Regions from separate parts of the Agarivorans sp. 2_MG-2023 genome, predicted to be linked through region 3. Evidence: predicted binding sites of a transcription regulator. Region 3 holds the regulator's gene; each other region holds the start of a gene.
What was found. Region 3 encodes LexA, which represses DNA repair genes until DNA is damaged. Its sites were predicted from a motif close to TACTGTATNNNNATACAGTA; they were not measured.
Positions count from the first base shown of each region.

Region 1 (3,113 bases), on a different contig from region 3:
TGGAAGTCTTCGTCTTTAGTAAAATCCATCGGTTCATCGAGAACCTGTAATGAATAGACTAATTGCTGGTAACGACGTTTAAGGGACAAATCAAACATAGAGTAAAGCGGTTCTAAACGCCCTGCTGGTATGTCTTGATCTAAACTGAATCGGTAGCGCTCGAAGCGAAGAAAGTCTTCCTCAAGAAACAAGCTGCGATTGTAATCGAGCTGTTGTACGAACTTATCAAACATTTCGCTGGAAAGTTCATCATCGAACGGAACACTGCGGTAGTGTGAACGGGAGTATAAAGCGCTGATCCTTTTAGCCGCTGTTGCATGTTGGCTTTGCTGGCTTAATGTGGGTAGCGCGTCTTGTCCTAATGTAGGCGTTTGAGCCAACAACAGAGTTGAGTAACTAAGCGTTAAAAAAAATAGCCACAGACGGCTCAAATATTTCATAGGCACCTATTCTCACTACTAAATACGATTATGCGACGATATGTTCTGCTTTTACTTTAACTAACATACCGCTTTTAAGTGTAACAGCAATGCCATCTTTTGTTACTTCTGAGATCTGGCCCGGCATTGGTGTTTTTCCAACCAATACACGTACTTGCTTCCCAGCAACTAAATCTTTACTGTCGATTTTTTCAATCGGCTTTTTCTCTACCGCTGGTTTATTGGTACTTTGTTTCGGTTTACTAGTACGTTTAAATTCAGCTTTAGCCTTACGTTCGCCAGATTTATTTTTGTCGGCTTTTTCGGCCTGCGCTTTCTTGTTAGCAAAAGCTTTATCTTTGCTTTCTTTCAAGGTTTTTTGCGCGTGTTCTACATGCTCTTGCTCAATTTCAGCACCTTCAACACCGTCTAAGTCAACTCGCTTAGAACCCACTTTAACGCCATGTAGGTAGCGCCAGCTTGAAGTGTATTGGCGCAGTGCCGAGCGAAGTACAGTATTACTAACTTTCTCGTCTTCTTTTAGACGTTCAGCTAAATCCTGAAAAATACCAATTTTAAGTGGCTTAGCTTCACCTTCTGTAGAGAAACAGTTAGGAAATTGCATTGCCAAATATTGAATGACTTCTTTACTATTTTTCAGTTTATTAGTTTGTTCCATGATGACCTTTCTTAAACATCTCTTCTGGTACAGCGACAGGGCTGATTTCGGCTATTATAGTGAGCGTATATTGAAAAGCCATTAAAAATGCACATCCGCCAAGTTATTTTCCAGCACGTTAACTAAATGCTCGATACCAATTTGGTCATCGGCACCAAAACGGGAAAGCTTAGGACTATCAATATCGATTACCCCAAAGAGTTGTCCATTTAAACGGAATGGCACCACAATTTCAGACTCACTCGCGCTATCACAAGCGATGTGGCCAGGAAAACTATGAACATCAGCCACTCTTAGAGTTTCTTGCTGAGCAAATGCCTCGCCACACACACCTTTACCTACAGTAATAGAGGTACAAGCAGGTTTACCCTGGAACGGGCCCAAAAATAATGTGTCTTTGTTTTGGTTTGTTAAATAACAACCAACCCAATTTATATCGCTTAGCTCTAGCCACAATAAAGCAGAAAAATTTGCTAAGCTTGATATGTAAGGTAGGTCTTTGTCTAAAATAGCGTCTAACTGTTTGCCAAGCGTGATATAACGTGTTGATACCTGTTCCAAGCTTTAAGCCTCTTCTTCTATCATCGATGGCTCAAACTCTTGGCCCTTTAGCACCTGTTGTAAAGCGTTGCGCTGCGATGAAAGGTAAAAACCTAAGTTTTCTGCTTGTTGCTCGTTAAGTTTTGGCTCTGCGTGCTTAATCAACAATGTAAGTTGATCGGCAACATCTAACATTTTGTCGTAGTTATCGGCTTCTTTCTTTGAGCTAAAAGTCATTTTCTCTACACCGTTCCGTTCGACGACATATTTAATAATTACAGCCACCGCTGCCTCCGTTTACTGTTTTTATATACAGGATAGTATGCATCATTCATTTTTAAACTACTAGTGACAAATTTTTACAGCATAGTTGGCTCGACTTGGCTAATATGTAGATTATGAAATCTTCTGAGTTATCAAAGCTATCCATTTGCCCAAGTTGTGATCTTTTAGTGGATACGCACGCCCATTGCAGAGCCGGTAAAGTTCTTATTTGCCCACGCTGTAAGCATACCTTAGCGCGAGGTAACAGAGCCCGATTTTCTAGCCAATTTGCACTCGCCCTTACCTGCTTAATTATGGTGTCTCTTGCAAATACTTACCCTTTATTAAGCTTTACATTCTTGGGAATACCCAGCTCAGCTAACATTCTTCGTGGCACAGTATTGCTGTTGGAGCACGGCTATTACCTAGTAGGTTTTGCTGTCGTTATCGCCAGTTTCATTGCACCAATACTGCTTTTTAGCCTTATTTGTTACACATCGTTGTCGTTAAGCAAGGGCTGGAAAGCGCCAGGTCTTGCCACTGCGTTGCATTTTCAAGATGATTTGATTCACTGGAGCATGATAGAGGTTTATATCGTCAGCTTTTTAGTCGCCCTAGTGAAACTGGTTGAATATGCAGATATTGATTTAGGTTATGGCCTCTGGTGTATATGTATTACGCTATTGTTGTCTACTCGTTTGATTCAACGGATAGAACCAGCAGAATACTGGGAGCGCTATGTACACATCCGCTAAGCAAATGGGTTTAAAGCTCTGTAGACACTGCAAACTTTCTATGTCCGAAGAGCAAACTCATTGCCAACGCTGTCATATGCGAGTGCATACCAGAACCCCAAACAGCCTGCAAAAGTGTTGGGCATTTGTTATTGCCGCTACAGTAGGCCTTTTCCCCGCTAATCTAATGCCTATTACCGTGCTAAGTACCCGCGGAGCGCCTCAATACGAAACAATAATGTCTGGTGTAATTAGTTTAATAAAAGACGACATGGTAGGCATTGCCATCGTCGTTTTTGTAGCCAGTATTGTTGTTCCAGTTATGAAACTTGTTGGCTTAATCGTGATTATGCTCAGCTTGCAATTCAAGATGAATTTAGATAATCGACAACGTATTGTTATTTATAGGATAATTGACATTATCGGCAAATGGTCGATGCTTGATCTGTTTGTACTGTCAATTATGATAGCGGTTTT
Region 1 covers NZ_JAUORQ010000001.1:485,733-488,845, reverse strand. The annotation lists gene prc (carboxy terminal-processing peptidase) at 1-440, opposite strand, end outside; gene proQ (RNA chaperone ProQ) at 469-1,098, opposite strand; gene Q4549_RS02110 (GAF domain-containing protein) at 1,180-1,659, opposite strand; gene Q4549_RS02105 (YebG family protein) at 1,663-1,923, opposite strand; gene Q4549_RS02100 (paraquat-inducible protein A) at 2,091-2,657, shown strand; gene Q4549_RS02095 (paraquat-inducible protein A) at 2,698-3,113, shown strand, end outside.
Region 1: a site for LexA is predicted at 1,937-1,956, ahead of Q4549_RS02105 (YebG family protein). Genes of this name have one in related genera too.

Region 2 (3,113 bases), on a different contig from region 3:
TACCGCTTGGCCGTCATCCGCAGATTCAAAAACTGCGCAGCCCCTACCCCAATTACACATTTAAACAGCGAATTTTATTACCGGGTTATTTATTTAAACTTGCTGATCCTAAGCACACTCAACCACAAGATCTTCATTGGTATGACCTTCAGCACTGGCAACACATGCAGCAAAGCCAGTGGAAGCGTTTAACTAAGCAGCAATGGTTAAATCCAGCGGCTTATCATCTCAGCGATTGTGAAAAAGCCTTAGACCTCAGTAAAGGACCAATACAGTTGTACCTACCTAAAAATGGCCAACAACCCGCCAAACGAGTATTCATTTGCCCTAACGATTGGCTCGTTAGGGCAAATGCTAAGCTACATAGCCGGTAAATTTAGCGCTTTCGCTCTTCAGAGGAATATTCGCGCATCATGCCTTCTACGGTTTCTACCATCTGGGTACTGCCGCAGAAAAACGGAATACGCTGATGAAGCTCGCTAGGAACAATGTCCATAATCCGATCAAAGCCATCGCTCGCTTTACCACCTGCCTGCTCAATCAAAAAGGCCATTGGGTTACATTCATATAATAAGCGTAACTTACCCTCTGGTGCCGAAGCCGTAGAAGGATATATATAAATCCCGCCTTTTAATAAATTACGGTGAAAATCAGAGACCAACGAGCCAATGTAACGCGAGGTATATGGGCGCTTAGTGTCCGGTTCTATTTCTTGGCAGTACTTAAGGTATTTTTTCACGCCCGTAGGAAACTTAAGATAGTTACCTTCGTTAATTGAATAAATCACACCATCTTCTGGAATGGACATATTCTCGTGAGATAAATAAAACACCCCTAGCGATGGGTCGCAAGTAAAACCGTGAACCCCATGACCCGTGGTATATACCAACATGGTTGAGGAGCCGTATACCACATAACCTGCTGCCACTTGCTGGTTACCCGGCTGTAAAAAATCTTCTAATACTGCAGGCGTACCACAGGGACTGATACGCTTATAGATAGAAAAAATGGTGCCTACTGATACATTTACATCAATATTCGACGAACCATCTAAAGGATCCATCAATACGACGTATTTACTGTCTATGGAGCGCGAGCTATCAAAACTCACAAACTCATCTTCTTCTTCAGAGGCTACACCACATACCTCACCACGGGCTTCTAAGGCCGCTTTAAATTTCTCGTTCGCATACAAATCTAGCTTTTGTTGTACCTCTCCTTGAACGTTTTCAATGCCCGTCGCACCAATAATATCAACCAGGCCGGCTTTGTTGATTTCACGGTTAACGACTTTAGAAGCTAAACGAATAGCCCCCAACAGCTGGGTTAGCTCCCCTGTTGCATCGGGAAACTGGTGTTGTTTTTCTATTATGTATTCACCAAGAGTTATCATTTTTATCCCTATTTATTAGCACGCTTCCTAATGAAAACCTTTTCAGTCCTCAATGTTATTTTGCAAGTATTTACGAAAAATTACTAGCGCCGAGGGATAATTGTCATACATATAATTGAAAAAAATATTTGCAAATTCTTTGAACAGGTAATACTGTATATCCATACACTGTATAAAAACACAGTTAAACTTCGACATTGACTTAGAGCATGGAGCGAACAATGGCACAACAAATTGAACAACTGCTACAAAGCAACAAGGTATGGCAAGGCAGCCAATGGCAACACAGTCATCTTGACGTTCATTCAAGTGGCTTTGAACAGCTTGACCAACAGCTACCTAACCATGGCTGGCCACAAGGCGGTATTACCGAGGTGCTTTATCAGCAACACGGTATTGGCGAATTACAGTTGCTGCTTCCTGCTCTGGCAAAATTGAGTCAACAATCTCGCTGGATCATTTGGGTAGCACCGCCATTTATGCCTAACGCGCCTGCCCTACAACAACATGGCGTAGACATAAGCAAAGTGATTGTTATTCGCCCAGAGCAATGTAGCGATATAACGTGGACCATTGAGCAAGCCCTAAAAAGTGGCTCATGCAGTGCGGTATTAGGTTGGGTAGATGGCTTAGATTTAAAAGCCAGTCGCCGTTTACAACTGGCTGCAGAACAAGGCGACAGCCTAAGTTATTTATTTAGACCGCTACAGCAACAACAGCAAAGCTCTAGCGCCAGTGTACGAATAGCCCTACACCCTAGTAAGGCGCCTAACCAAATTAACTACCACTTGCTAAAACGCCGTGGTGGCGCGCCGCTCTACGAGCAAAGCATGCCACGACTTAATTAAGCCAGTGCTAATGATGCAAGCAACACATGTACTGGATTTACCTTGATTTTCCTCAGCTCGCGCTGGACTTACTACAGCGCGAGCACCCCGCTGAGCACGCCTTGGCGATTCATCACAACAAGCAGATCATCCAACTTAACCAAGTCGCTTATCAGCTAGGTGTATATTTAGGTAGCTCTCTGAACACAGCCTACCAACTAGCGCCACAATTACATTTGTACGAACAAGCCGATTTATCGTGCGAGGCCTATTTCGACAGCTTGGCTCAACAAGCTTTACAGTATTGCGCTCAAGTTGCTTTACATGAAGAGCAAGGTTTATACATCAGCGGGGCTGGCATGCTGAGTATTTACCAGCAACCAGAAAAGCACCTAAAACAACTAGCAGAGCATTATCAGCGCCAGCAAGTTAGTTTTCGGATCGCTTACGCAGAAACAGCCATAGCCGCGCGTTGGTTAGTGCGCTCGCAAGATATAAAGCACCCTGAAACAGGTACCAAACATTTGCCCGACCTAGCTTTAAGTTATAGCGATCTTCCTAGTGCCCAAGTCACTAGCTTGCAGGCAATGGGTTTATATACCATCAAACAGCTTAGCAACCTGCCCCGTCCCGAATTGCGTAAACGCCTTGGTGAAGAGAGCTTAGGTGCTCTAGACCAAGCCCTGGGTTTGCAAAATACGCCGCTTACTTTTATTCAAGCAAAGGCCTGCTATCAACAGCGCTTCCCCTTATTAAGTGAAACTCACACTATCCAAGGTTTAAGCTTTCCCCTCAAGCAAGCCTGCCAGCATTTACAGCAGTGGTTAAGGCAGCGTCAGCTATGCAGTAACACCTTACTGCTTACTTTATCTTTTCGCGATAAACCCAGTGAG
Region 2 covers NZ_JAUORQ010000001.1:339,207-342,319, reverse strand. The annotation lists gene Q4549_RS01500 (DUF1853 family protein) at 1-374, shown strand, start outside; gene fbp (class 1 fructose-bisphosphatase) at 377-1,393, opposite strand; gene imuA (translesion DNA synthesis-associated protein ImuA) at 1,615-2,241, shown strand; gene Q4549_RS01485 (DNA polymerase Y family protein) at 2,268-3,113, shown strand, end outside.
Region 2: a site for LexA is predicted at 1,545-1,564, ahead of imuA (translesion DNA synthesis-associated protein ImuA). Genes of this name have one in related genera too.

Region 3 (3,113 bases):
GTTTATCAATGATGGTCCATGCTTCGTTAATAAAACCGGGATTTGCATCTTTTTTAACTGCAAAGTCAGGCACCCACCAAGAGTGAATAACGTCTTCTGAAGTCATGAGGAAGCGGACTTTTTTCCCGATCGGCAATACCAAGGGGTGGTCAACTTCAAGCAAATAGTTTTTACGTTTTTCCAGTTTGCCGTTGACTTCATCCCAATCAGACGCCATTACACTGTAAAACTCTAAATCTTGGTCAAAGTACTTGTAGTGCCACTTCCACTGGGAACCCGTCACTTGAATAGTAATGTCGGCATCGGAAGGATCTTCCATTGCCAGTAAGGTTTTAGTGGCTGGAATCGCCATACCTATTAAAATAATAAAGGGAATGATGGTCCAAATAATTTCCACTTTAGTGCTTTCGTGGAATTGAGCAGGAACCGCTCCTTTGGATTTACGGTGATGGTAAATCGACCAAAACATAGCGCCAAATACCAAGACACCAATGGCACAACAAATATAAAAAATTGTCATGTGCAAGCCATAAACTTGCTCACTGATGGCAGTAACACCAGGACGTAAATTGAAAGACATCTCTTGCGCAAACAAATGCGGCGAAAAAAATGTCAGCACTAATAGCTGAATCCATCGGCCCACAGCGCTCTCCTTTGCAGTAGCCAACGACAACAACTTTCCATGCTAGGAAAGTAGCTGCGAATAAAGGGAAAATCCCCACCCCAAAAGCATAGGCTATTACAGCTAAATACAACCTACTGTTTATAAATTAACCCCTAAGTTAAAGAAATGTAAATACATTGTTGAGATTTTTATGGATAAAGACAAAAGATGTGATGTTAACGACAAAAGCCCAAATCAGAGTGATTTGGGCTTCAAAATAGGGAACTTATTGTTGAATAAGGCTTACATCCAATCAGCAGTGCGAATAATACCTACCGCTAAACCTTCTATTTCGATGTTCTGATATTCAAGATCAACTTCAATGGTTGATAACTCTTCATTTTCAGGGTGTAAGTACACCATCTTACCGTCACGCTCAAAACGTTTAACCGTAACATCTTCATCTAAACGAGCCACAACCACCTGTCCATTGTGTACCTGGGTAGTTTTATGCACGGCTAATAGATCACCATCCATAATGCCGATATCTTTCATGCTCATGCCCTGTACTCGCAGTAAATAATCGGCATGCGGATTAAATAAGTTAGCATCTACGGCATAATGAGATTCAACGTGCTCCTGCGCCAAAATAGGCTCACCTGCAGCAACTTGACCGATTAACGGCAAGCCTGGTTCAGGCTCTACAGTGGCTTCATTTGCACTAGCCGGCAAGTATGCTTCGCTAATACGGATCCCTCGCGACGCACCAGGAATCATTTCAATCGCACCTTTTTTAGCTAAAGCTCTAAGGTGTTCTTCTGCTGCATTAGCCGAGCGGAATCCTAGCTCTTTAGCAATTTCGGCACGCGTTGGAGGCATACCAGTATCGTTAATATGGCGGCGAATAAGTTCAAACACTTCTGTTTGGCGGGGCGTTAAGGGCTTCATAGTCTACCTGTAAGTTTATACAGCACACTGTTAGTATATACAGCATACATTTTGACGCAAGGTTTTATATTAATTCTGATTTTGTTACTGTTGATTCAAAGTGATAGGAGGCAATAATGGCCATTGAGATAGTCGAAATATCAGCCCAATATGACCAAGATCTACAGCGAATAATAAAACAGGTTGGCCAAGAATATGGCGCGGTAGGTGAAGGCTTTGGCCCCTCAGATGCTGAAGTCGATAATATGAGTCAGCACTATACACTGCAAAATCGTAGTAGATATGTGGTCGCTTTGTTAGATGGCAAGGTCGTTGGCGGCTGTGGCGCTGCGCCTTTTGCCGATAGTGAAGATACCAGTGAGCTAAAAAAGCTATTTTTACTGGAAGAAGGTAGAGGCCTAGGTCTCGGTAAAAAGCTCTCGTTAGCCTGTTTAGCATTTGCCTTAGAGCAGGGATTTTCTCGCTGTTACCTAGATACGCTTAGTAATATGTCGGCAGCAATTAAACTCTACGAAGGCCTCGGTTTTGAACACTTATCTGCACCTTTACAAGGTACAGCCCATAATGGCTGCGATGTTTGGATGCTAAAGCAACTTTGAGCGCAAAATGGTACTGCAACAAAGAGCAGTATTATCGACTAAAACCAATCGAACTTAGGGTTCGCCTTTCTCGCTTACGCCAAACTAGCATTCCCAGCATCCCCGCAAATAAAAATACCGAAGCTGGCTCACTTACTCTTGTCGCCTCTGCAACAATCAGCACAGGGTTAATGTCTATCCAGAAATAATCGTTATCATTTTGAACGAGAGGACTACGGAAGATGCGCTCAACTTCTGGCTCGGTAATCAATGTGCGATTGTTGAGACTTGGATTCATTAGGTAAGCGCCAGACAAATGCGGTAGGCCTAAATTGTGGCCTAACTCGTGAGCAAGCAACTCTCCGCCTAAACTGCCGGCGGCGTAACTAGATTCAACCACAAAATCGTTTCCAAAATACTCCCCACAACCCACTATCCCTCGATTGATTTGCGAGCCGCAGGCGCTAATTGTGTCGATAAAATAAAAATTGACCACATTAGAGGGGCCAACATGCTGACTAAAAAGTTGGCTCACCTCCGCGCGGGTAGTGATATCCAATAGCTCGGGAAAGACCAATTCGGTGGCGGTACCAATGCGGATATCAATGATGTTTTGGCCAAAAGTCGCTTGAGAATAAATGCTATCAAGAGCAGCTTCTTGAGTAGTAATAAAAGCGGCATGAACAAAGGGAGTGGTAAGTAGTGAAATGCCAAAAATAGCCGCACGTGTAAACAATTTCATGATGGGTTCCTTAGCCGGGTAAGCCTAATCTAAACCATGAGTGACCAATTTTAACGATAGCAGCCAATTCTAATTAGGCAAAGATTCACAGCAAAACTAGCTTACTTTGAGTAAGTTTTCTCGCTTGGAGCAGCAGTATATTCCAAGCCACTGTTTACGCAGATTTTGCATCAAATCAAAGCCAAATTTTGATAAGTCTGCTACTCTATGCCCTGTATTCATTCACCACTATAAGCTCTTT
Region 3 covers NZ_JAUORQ010000014.1:42,531-45,643, forward strand. The annotation lists gene coxB (cytochrome c oxidase subunit II) at 1-580, opposite strand, end outside; gene lexA (transcriptional repressor LexA) at 908-1,552, opposite strand; gene Q4549_RS18450 (GNAT family N-acetyltransferase) at 1,669-2,151, shown strand; gene Q4549_RS18455 (PEP-CTERM sorting domain-containing protein) at 2,183-2,872, opposite strand.

Region 4 (3,113 bases), on a different contig from region 3:
CTGGTGAGTCTGCTAAAGGTAAATACCCTGTAGAAGCGGTATCTATCATGGCAACTATTTGTGAGCGTACTGACGCAGTAATGCCTTCTAACCTAGATCCAGCACGTGATAGCGGTAAACTACGCATCACTGAAGCGGTATGTAAAGGTGCTGTTGAAGCGTCTGAGAAGCTAAGTGCTCCTCTTATCGTTGTGGCTACTGAAGGCGGTAAATCAGCTAAGTCTGTTCGTAAGTACTTCCCTAAAGCGAACATTTTAGCGATTACTACTAACACTAAAACATCTGCTCAACTTTGTTTGACTAAAGGTGTTTACCCACATGTTGTTGATAGCATTGAAAGCACTGACGCATTCTACGCTCTAGGTAAAGACCTAGCGATGGAATCTGGTCTTGCTAACAAAGGCGACATCATTGTGATGGTATCTGGTGCCTTAGTACCTTCTGGTACAACTAACACTTCTTCTGTACACGTACTGTAATTTTACGTTTACTGAATTGAAGTAAAAAAGGCGCCTTAGGCGCCTTTTTTATGGCTGCTATTTACTCGGTTTTAGCTCAGCTAAATGAGCCATATCATTCAAGATTGAATCAATTTGCTCCAAGGCTAAAGCACTCATGTTAATCGCCCGTGGATAAAGGGGTTGATGGCGATCATCCTGCCAATGATTTACCCAATAATTAGTCGACAGCAAAAACTCTCGTGCATATTCTTCATTTACCGCTAAACACCCACGTAAACATACATCTAAGTAGGTTTGTAAAATGGGGCTATTCGCTTGTGGGTGCCAATACTCCTTTGCCACATAGGTATAAATCTTAACAACTTCACCAGGCAAATCGTCGAGCAAATCAAGTTGTTGAATATCAAGCAGTACACGGTCGTAGTCTTGTTCTCGCTTATCTAATTCTGGCAAGAATGTCTCGTCAAACGGAATCAGTACCCCGTTTACGCTAGCATTACTATCTGGAGTAATAACTACGGCAGAACGGTCTTCGGCACTCTTTAAACCGCTCCAATAACGCTGATATCCGTGTAAGCGCGCCGCATAGGCATGTTCTCCGGGAAAGGTGCACTGGCGGCAATCAGTATCAATTAAACTGCCATAACCAAAAATGTAAATCATCGCTCACTCCGAGTAAAAAATAGTATCGCTGACTTTATCGCGAACAAACTAAAACAAACCTAGCTGCGGGCTATTGCTAGAGACATGATAATGAAACTGTTGAGGCTTAGATTGAGATGCTTGACCAGCAAGCCAAGCTAATCCGCTTTCTAACTCGAACAATAAAGGCATACGGTGATGATATTGCGTTAATTGACTGCTCGCATTTTGAGTTAGCACTACCAGCCGAGCTTGCTCATGTTGGTGTTGGCGAATATATAAAGCGCCTAATAGCAGCAAGTGGCTATGATCTAGACGAAATTCGAAACGTTCGTGATTGCGCCATTCATGCCAGGCTTTAACGGGAAGTAAACAACGCTGACTTAACCAAGCTTGGCTAAACATAGCTTTATCTGCAGCGGTTTCTGCCCGAGCGTTAATGATTAACTGACTCGTCTGAGGATGCTGAATTCCCCAGAGATAGTGCTCACAAGTTAGTTTTCCTTGCGTAAAAGTTATCGCAGGCAAAGACTCGCTGGGTCGATATTGCTTAGTTTCACCAAAATCTAAAAATAACGAATCTACGCCAATTACTTGTCGTATTTCGTATTCGCCACCAATCATCACACTGCCGCACACGTTTTGCGATCCCTACCCTTATGTTCTGTCTGCTATCGCTAGCTAATAGTAAATACAAACAGTAACATAATCTGCAGTAAAGGCTTTCAATCTAAGAGTATTTAAGAGGTAGCATGGATACAACAACTCGCAAAATGCACGAGCGAAAACGCATTGCCTTAGTGGCTCATGATCATAAAAAGAGCGCGCTAATAAAATGGGCTAAGATCCACCAAGAAGCATTAGTACAACATCAGTTATTTGGCACTGGCACTACCGGCACCTTATTATCACAACAGGGCTTTGAGGTAGAAGCACTATTAAGTGGACCGATGGGCGGTGACCAACAACTGGGAGCGATGATCGCAGAAGGGAAAATAGATTTAATGATCTTTTTCTGGGATCCATTAGATGCGGTGCCTCACGACCCAGATGTAAAAGCCTTGCTACGCTTGGCTGCGGTATGGAACATTCCTATGGCAACAAACCAAGCAACGGCTGACTTTATCTTAGCCAGCCGTCATTTCAATCAGGAGTTTTCGGTAGATGTTCCTGACTATGCAGGTTACCTGAAACAACGCACAAAATAAGCAGCACGTTATGCGGCTGTTTGGCTCTCTGCTTCACCCGCTCGGATCCTAAATAACTTCCCCGAGTGAGTACGGTTAGCTTTGTAGTCAGGCTGTAAAAAGCGAGGGCGAATTGATTTTAAATGCTCAATCTGTTCCTCGTTCAATTTACCCACTGGCAAGCCCAGGGCTTTGTAACTTAATAATGGTCTTGCTGCCAAGTTAATCATCATGTCAACGTTACTACGCTGTTCTTGCACATGCTGCTGATTAATCGGTTTAAGTACCCCGTTCTCCAACAAGTTAACCACTGCCGGTTCGTTGAGAGGCAAACTTAAAACACTGCGTCGAGCAATAATAAACTCACGTAGGATCGCTCGTTCAGAATGATCTAAACACGCAACCATTGACGACAAACGCTGTAGCTCTTTGCGATGTTGAACTGCCCCACTTAAGCTAGTCACTAACAACAGCAAGCCACGGCTAATAAAATAGGCTAAACCCACTACGCAACTAAAGGTAAGCACTAAGCTCAGTTGGCTATTTATGCTGGCTTCGGGTAGCCATTGGTTTGGTATCATTAACAGCAAACCACTAGCGATTAGTAGCCACGCCATTAAAATGTCTAATACCCCCCAACGGGCAATTAAACGACTTAAAAATTCCATTGTTTCACTCTCCTGACAAAAAGCTGACTCTTCGCAGGTAGTGAAAGCAAGGGCTATGCCAGATAACAAACTGGCCGCATTAAGCGGCCAGTTTTTAACAATAAAGCAGGTTGTATTTACGCTTCTTGATGCTCGGGAACCAATGCCAGCGCGGC
Region 4 covers NZ_JAUORQ010000011.1:140,255-143,367, reverse strand. The annotation lists gene pykF (pyruvate kinase PykF) at 1-479, shown strand, start outside; gene Q4549_RS16745 (gamma-glutamylcyclotransferase family protein) at 537-1,124, opposite strand; gene Q4549_RS16740 (SOS response-associated peptidase family protein) at 1,173-1,742, opposite strand; gene Q4549_RS16735 (methylglyoxal synthase) at 1,856-2,311, shown strand; gene Q4549_RS16730 (super-infection exclusion protein B) at 2,320-2,958, opposite strand; gene dusA (tRNA dihydrouridine(20/20a) synthase DusA) at 3,075-3,113, opposite strand, start outside.
Region 4: a site for LexA is predicted at 1,787-1,806, ahead of Q4549_RS16740 (SOS response-associated peptidase family protein). Genes of this name have one in related genera too.